Rosistilla ulvae: one gene and its partner. The protein of the gene in region 2 interacts with the protein of the main gene of each other region in a pairwise test. Links are inferred from orthologs where the notes say so. Each region holds a gene or a part of one and is shown on either strand. Other genes may lie near its edges.

Region 1 (3,545 bases), 6.9 Mb from region 2 along the record:
TGGCCGCGCTCGGGCCCTTCGATAAAGCGGCGGTTCTTCGAATATCCCGACGGCCCGTTGCGGCGCTCGTTGTTTTCGTGCGAACCCTTGGGCATGTTGTGGACAAATTCCCAACCCGGTTCCTCGAAATCGTCACCCACATAATCGATCTTCGTTCCGGTGCCCGGCACCACTTGTGCAAACACTGGGGCAGCCATCAGCATCGACATCAGCAAAAGTTGAGGGCAAACGAGAACTTTCATCAAGACATTCTCTCAGGCGAGGAAGGCAGGAGCGCGAGCAACGATCGACATCGGTTCTATCGGTAATCGCCGCGGTCAACCTTACCCTTCGGCTGGGTTGTTTGATGAAAACGCCGAAACCAACCGCCGCAGCGACTGCTAGCGTCCAGAGACTGGGGAATGTAGCGAATTGTGGCTCCCTCCCTTCAGTCCTTTTTCTTAAAGAGCCTCGCTCGCAAACGACGCTCGGCTAGCCGAACCGCTGCTAGTGCTTCATCCACATTTGAATTCAGCGTAGTGGACGAGGTCACGAATCCTTTCGCGCCAGAAATTATGGGGACTCGTGACCTCCTGTCGGTTACCCACAAATTTCCCGAAGGGAATCAAGCAATTAGCCGTAGGTAAGCGCAGCGCCACCTACGGTATCGAACGTAACTCGCTAAGTTGACCGCGAAGGCGGTCGCAGAATCCCATGCAGTTGCGCTGCGACCGCCTTCGCGGTCGGCCGTTCGCGTCTCGTGTCATTCCGGTGGTATCGCGTTCGCTCAACCACCGGCTAATGGCTGCCACGCCGTCGGCGTAGTTGCGACTTGTGGGTAATCAACAGCTCGTGACCTCGCCCACTCCCACCAATCCTAAAATCAAAGTTTGACAAACCCCTAATCTTCGCTTTCGATCGTCAGTTGGGCGTGGGAGAGTCGGAAGCGGCGTTCGATGCTGTCGACAAAGAAGTTGACAGTCGCCGTCCGCTTGCCTCCCGAACCGGACAGACTCTGGATCCGGCCGCTGCCATATTCGGGATGGCTGACGATCATCCCTACCGTATAGATCTCGGGATCGATCGTGTTGGCCATCTGCTGTTCGAGCATTTGGGCGGCGGTCGTGACCGATGCGATCGGAGCGGTTCGCGGGGTGGAGGTGGTTTCGGGCGTCCGTTCTTCGGGCGGCAATTGATTCAGATCGTCGTCGTGATCAGCGTGCATATCCCATGCCTCGGGATATTCGACGTCGACATCGAAGTCGTTGTCGTCGCCGTATTGCGTCGGTTGATGGGCATCGATCACCTGCATCTCTTCGCGAGGCAGTTCCAACAGGAACGGGCTGGCCGCGGCGGGCCGCATGCTACCGCGGGCCGATCGCAGCTTGGCCATGCTCAACTGCAGCGTCTGTTCAGCTCGCGTGATCCCCACGAACAGCAACCGCCGCTCCTCTTCAAACTGCATCGGATCATCGTGGCTGCGATGGTGCGGCAGCACTTGATCCTCGACACCGATGATATAGACGCAAGGGAATTCGAGCCCCTTGGCGGCGTGCAGGGTCATCAGCGTCACGCGATCGCTCGATTCTTCCCACGCATCGGTATCGGAGATCAACGCGACCTGCTCCAGGAAGGTTTCCAGCGATCCATCGTCGGGATGCTGGCGATCGAATTCGACGGCGGCGGAAACCAATTCGTCGACGTTCGCAAGCGCGTCGTTATCCTCTCCTTCGACTGTCGAAAACCGCAGGTAATCGCTGTACTGCGTTTGCTCCAACACGAACCGCAACAGATCCTCGAGGCTGGACGAAGCCTTGCGGCTGAGCGCGTCGATGATTCCGACAAAACGTTTCAACAGCCCACGGGTTCGCGGTTTGATCGATTCAATTTCATCGCAGCGGCAGATCGCTTCGAACAGTGGAATCCGGTGCCGAGCGGCGTATAACATCACTCGGTCCATCGTCGTCTTGCCGATCCCGCGAGCCGGCGTGTTGACGATCCGCGACAGCGCAGCGTCGTTGGCTGGGTTGTTGATCAGTTGCAGATAGGAGAGCAGATCCTTGATCTCTTTCCGCTGATAGAACTCGACGCCTCGAACGATCGTGTAGGGGACGACGCGGGAGCGGAGCGAATGTTCCAACGATCGGGTCAGATAATTCATCCGGCACAGGATCGCAAAGTCCTTGGGGCTACGGCCGTGATTCTGGATCTGTTCGACGATCTGATCGGCGATGTCGTCCGCTTCCTGATAACCGTTGGCGTAGATCCGCAACCGCACCGCCGCTCCTTCGGGATTGTGCGTGTACAACCCCTTGTGCTTGCGGCGGGTGTTGTTGGTGATCAATTGATCGGCCACCCGCAGAATGTTGGGCGTGCTGCGGTAGTTCTGTTCCAGCCGAACGGTTTTGACTTGCGGGTAATCGTTTTCAAAGTCGAGGATGTTGTTCAGATTCGCTCCACGCCAACCGTAGATCGATTGATCGGGATCCCCCGTCACCGCCAGATTCTGGTGGACGACCGACAGCGAACGGACGATCGCATATTGAGCCAGGTTGGTATCCTGGTATTCGTCGACCATGATGTAGCGGAACCGCGAATCCAAGGCTTCTCGCAATTCGGGGTTCTCGCGCAGCATCCGGGCGACGTGCAGCAGCATGCAATCGAAATCGACGGCGTTGGCGACCAACAGCAACTGTTGGTAATAAGGATAGACCTTGGCGGCGAGCATTTTGCCCGCTGGCAGATTCACCCCTTCCATCGACTCGGGCGTCAGCAATTGATTTTTGAAGTGGCTGATCGCGTTGGCGATCTGATCGGGCGACGTGTGACTCAGCGAGATCCCCGAGACCTCGATCGCCCGCTTCATCGTCGCCTTGGCGTCGGCCATGTCGTAGATCGAGTAGTTCTCTTGCAGCCCGACCAGCGACGAATATTGTCGCAACATGCGGGCGCAAAAGCGGTGGAACGTACTCATCCAAACCGGTTCGCCGGGAGCGAGTTGTTGGACGCGGGCCAACATCTCCTCCGCCGCTTTGTTGGTGAACGTCAACGCCAGGATCTGCGACGCGGGGACTCCTTCCCGCAACAGATGCGCGATCCGATGGGTGACCACGCGGGTCTTGCCGCTGCCGGGGCCGGCGAGCATCAACATCGGACCATCCATGTGCGTGACCGCGGCTCGCTGCGGGTCGGTCAAGTTGTCGAGAATTAAGTCCATCAAACGCCTTCTTATCTGCTATCGATTTGGCATCGCGAGCGGGCTTGGTGCGGTTGGCCCGGTGGTGATTTCAGGTTAAAGCAAAAATGGGATCGCGACGACCCCGAGCCGATGTTTGCGACGGTTGCGGCCGATCGCGACGCGTCGCTGCCAGCAAAACCGTGGGCTAGTGAGGAAAGCCCAATCGCGTGAGCTTTCGGACATCGAGGGTTGGTGGCACAATAGACGCTTCGGCCATCGAGAAACGGCACCCGATCTCCGGGCACTGGGGACGCAGTGGTTGTCGTTGGGATCGCATAGAACACACAGGGAACGAGCTTTGAGCAAGGCAAAGAACGTCTTGGGCACA
Region 2 (4,029 bases):
ATCGCCTGGTCTTCCGCCTCGCCCTGCAGCATCGTCCCGATCAACGCCTGCACATCGTCGGCGGCCAAGTCGTTGCCGGCCTGGACCGTGCGGATCGCTTCGTCAATCTGGATACTCATATTCACCACAACGTTGTCGGCACAAAGGGAGAGGCAATGCAAGGTTGTCGCGTCGCATCAAGCGAGCGAGCCGGTGGTCAATATAACGACAGCGGCGATCGGTTGGGACCGCCGCGGCGGCAATCTTCGCTGGCTGAGGGGCGATTGTGCGTTTCCCGGTCGGTCGAGACAAAATCCCCGTTTCGCCACCTCGCCGACAACCGTACAATCGCACCTATGGCTAGAAAAGTGATTATCGACTGTGATCCCGGAATCGACGACGCGATCGCACTCACGATGGCATTGTTTGACCCGCGGCTGGAAGTTTTGGCGGTTACGGCAACGGCTGGAACCGTCGATGCCGACCAGGCGACAACCAATGTCCAGGGGCTGATCCAGCAGTTGGACCCGCCGAAATATCCGCGGATCGGGGTCGCTTCGCCATGCGAAGGCGCAGCGGTTATCAACGATATCGTGCTGCACGGTTCCGATGGCTTGGCCGGCTGCAATTACGAGCCGAGCGATCGCCAGCATCGGCATCTGAGCGAAAAAATTATCTCCGAATTGCTGCGACAGCACCCCAACCAAGTCTCGCTGATCTGCTTGGGCCCGTTGACCAATGTCGCCCGCGCGTTCCAGCGCGAACCGGGGCTCGAATCGCTGGTCGACCGGTTGGTGATCAGCGGTGGAGCTGTCGCCTGCCCGGGCAATATTTCGCCCGTTGCCGAGATGAATATGTACTTCGATCCGACCGCTGCTCGCAGCGTGATCGAATCGGCGACAACCAAAAGCCTGGTCCCACTGGACGTCACCGATCAAGTCGAGTTCTCGATCGAGCTGATCGAAAACCTGCCGTCGAAGCAGACGCGAGCTGGCCAGTTGCTGCATAAACTGTTGCTGTTTGCCTTCCGCAGCTATGTTCAGAATCTGGGCCGCGAAACGATTTCGCTGTACGACCCCGTGGCGCTGCTGGGCTTCCTGGAGCCCGAGCTGTTCACTTGGGAAGACATGGCGATCGACATCGAGACTCGCGGCGAACTGACTCGCGGCCAGACGGTTTGCGACGCCCGGCGGCATCGCGAATGGTCGCTCAACGCCGAAGTCGCCCGCTCGATCGACGCAACCGCTGCTGTTAATCAGATCGTCCGCGGCCTGCGGTTCGCTGGGCAGTGCACGTAAAGCGGATCGGTGACGTTTTCGGCTGAAGCCTCTACACCAACGATCGTTTGTTGTCGGCTGAAGCCTCGACTCCAACCGTCGTGCGTTTTCGGCTGAAGCCTCGACTCCAGCAGTCTCGCGCCGATCTGGCGGAAGCTATTTCTTCTTCGGCTTGTAGATCTCGGTCGCCGTGCCGAAGTGGACTTCGCCCGCGTTCATCAGCGTTTCGCTGAGCGTTGGGTGCGGGTGGATGCTGTCGGTGATGTCGTGGACTTCGCAGCCCATCTCGATCGCCAGGACGGCTTCGGCGATCAATTCGCCAGCTCCGGCACCCACGATTCCACAGCCGACAACGCGATGGGTTTCAGGGTCGACGAGCCACTTGGTCGAACCTTCAGTCCGGCCGATCGCTTGAGCGCGACCGCTGGCAGCCCAGGGGTAGACTTCGACATCGACCTTGCGGCCGGCAGCTTTGGCTTCGCCTTCGGTCAGGCCAGCCCAAGCGATTTCGGGATCGGTGAAGACCACTGCGGGAATCGCCACTTTGTCGAAGGCGGAGTTCTTGCCAAGCACGACTTCGGCCGCGACGCGACCTTCGTGATTGGCTTTGTGCGCGAGCATCGGTTCGCCAGCGACGTCGCCGATCGCCAGGATGTGCGGGTCGGCGGTTCGCTGTTGCGAATCGCACTCCACAAAGCCCTTGGCATTGACGACAACTTGGGTGTTCTCCAGTCCAAAACCCTTGCTGACGGGGCGGCGGCCGATCGAAACCAACACGCGGTCGTAGACTTCGTTGCCAAACTTGCTTGGCCCTTCGAAGGTCACGTGAACGCCGTCTTTCTCTTCGGCGAGCGAGCCGACTTTGGTGTTCAGGAACAACCGGCCGTCGACTAGTTTTTCGATCCGCTTTTGCAGCGGCTTGACCAGGTCGCGGTCGGCGCCGGGCAGTAGGCCGTCCATCAATTCGACGATCGAAACCTTGCTGCCCAGTTGAGCGTAGACGCTGCCAAGCTCCAGGCCGATGTATCCACCGCCGACAACCAGCATCGTTTCGGGAACGTCTTTCAGTTCCAACGCGCCGGTGCTGTCCATCACGCGATCGCTGCCGATATCAAACGCCGGCGGAACAAACGGAACGCTGCCGGTCGCGAGGATGCAATGATCGAAAGTGATCTTTCCACCTTCGGGGATCGACGCGTGGTCCCCTTCCAACTTCAGGGTGGTGCTGTTCTCAAAGACGCCCTTGGCGTGGATGACTTTGACGCCGCGGCGTTTGGCCAAAGCCTGAAGACCGCCGGTCAGGTTCGAGATCACAGTTTCTTTGCGGCCGCGAACCTTATCGATATCGATCGACGGGGCGCCAGGATAGCTGACGCCCCAGTCTTCATTGAGTTCCTGAACTTCGCTAATCACCCGAGCCACATGCAACAAAGCCTTGCTGGGGATGCAACCCCGTAGCAAGCACGTTCCGCCGAGCCGCGAATCGGCTTCGACAATCGTGACTTCGAGACCTTCGTCGGCGGCCAGAAATGCGGCCGCGTAGCCGCCTGGACCCCCGCCCAATACAACGAGCGATGAATGCATGATGTTTGTTCAGGATAGCGAGTTGAGGAACCTGCAAGAGTCGCAGCAGAAACCTAGCGAGACAGGAATTCGACCACGGAGTTAGCATCTACCGGCAGGCTGATGTCGCTAGGGCCGGGCAGGCCTTGGACGGTTGCCTTCAGGTTTTCGCTGTCGAATGCCACCCAATCGAGGGCGTCGGGCGAAGCGTTGGCGATCACGCCGCGGTACAGGTTCTTCAGACCTTCGCGGTCGCGAACTTCGACCTCGTCGCCTGGACGCAGCAGGTAGTTTGGCTTGGTGACTTTGACGCCATTAACCAAGAAGTGGCCGTGGGCAACGCCTTGCCGAGCTTGAGGACGGGTTTTGGTGAACCCGCAGCGGCGGACGATGTTGTCCAGACGGCGTTCGCACATCAGCAACAACAATTCACCCGTGTTTCCTTGCTTGCTGCTGACCGCATCAAAGTAGCGGCGCAGTTGTCGTTCGCCCAAGCCGTAATAGTGCTTGATCTTTTGCTTCTCCATCAACGCCAGACCGTAGTTACTGGGGCGACGGCCGCGGGTGTGCATACCTGGAGGGGTATTGCGGCGTTCCATCGCGCGGGCAGCACCGGCGGTTTCATAGATCATGGCGCCTAGACGGCGATTAATACGTGCTTTGGGTCCGGTATATCGGGCCATCGACAATGCTCCTAAGGGAGTGCAAGAAAGGGGTGTAAGTCGTTACCTCGCGTAGATTTACGCAATGGCACGATCCCAGCGACAGGGCCACAATTTGGTCCTGGAGGGTCGCGCCTGATTTCTTTTGAAGTCCAGGATTGTCACTGGAAACCTTGCTTTTTGCAAGGGCGAAGCTGGCGAATCACTAGCGAATGGCAACATTCGCCAAGATTCGCACGATAGGATTGCTCAGTCGACATTGACGTAGACAAACTTGCGGTTCTAGTATCCGGACCCAATTAGAGGAGTTTGGTCGATTTTGCGGATTAGTCTGGATTCGACGGGACCCGCTGGCCGAAACCCTTCTGATAGGAACGTTGCGATGCCCCGACGCTTGCCGTTGGTGGAGCATCGCTGCAAAAAAACACTTCAAGGAAGAAGGGTTTTGCGAATCGCGACCAGTCTGGCTGAGACAGACGACGCCCGCATGCTCCGACTTCTCAAAATTCGCCAGTTTGAGGGAACATCGTTATGCGATGCCGTATAGT

The links. The genes of interacting proteins can lie anywhere in the genome.
Region 1: the proteins of lpdA (region 2) and EC9_RS25935 interact in binary tests that used the Escherichia coli proteins (3 or more experiments, as listed by UniProt). The link is inferred for Rosistilla ulvae from one-to-one orthologs.

The regions. Positions count from the first base shown.
Region 1 is NZ_CP036261.1:7,354,819-7,358,363, reverse strand. Bases 539-3,545 are described here. They hold EC9_RS25935 (ATP-dependent helicase), read right to left. Parts: upstream 3,197-3,545; coding sequence 881-3,196; downstream 539-880. Other genes in these bases: EC9_RS25930 (DUF2237 family protein), read left to right, coding at 3,516-3,545. Outside these bases: EC9_RS25940 (hypothetical protein), read right to left, coding at 1-242. UniProt on the Escherichia coli protein: A helicase with DNA-dependent ATPase activity. Unwinds DNA duplexes with 3'-5' polarity. Translocates on single-stranded DNA with 3'-5' polarity. Initiates unwinding more efficiently from a nicked substrate than double-stranded DNA.
Region 2 is NZ_CP036261.1:495,373-499,401, reverse strand. The notes cover bases 627-3,579. They hold lpdA (dihydrolipoyl dehydrogenase), read right to left. Parts: upstream 2,841-3,579; coding sequence 1,413-2,840; downstream 627-1,412. Other genes in these bases: rpsD (30S ribosomal protein S4), read right to left, coding at 2,894-3,502; EC9_RS01900 (nucleoside hydrolase), read left to right, coding at 627-1,277. In the rest of the region: trpD (anthranilate phosphoribosyltransferase), read right to left, coding at 1-119; more of EC9_RS01900, read left to right, coding at 348-626; EC9_RS01885 (hypothetical protein), read left to right, coding at 4,013-4,029. UniProt on the Escherichia coli protein: Lipoamide dehydrogenase is a component of the glycine cleavage system as well as of the alpha-ketoacid dehydrogenase complexes.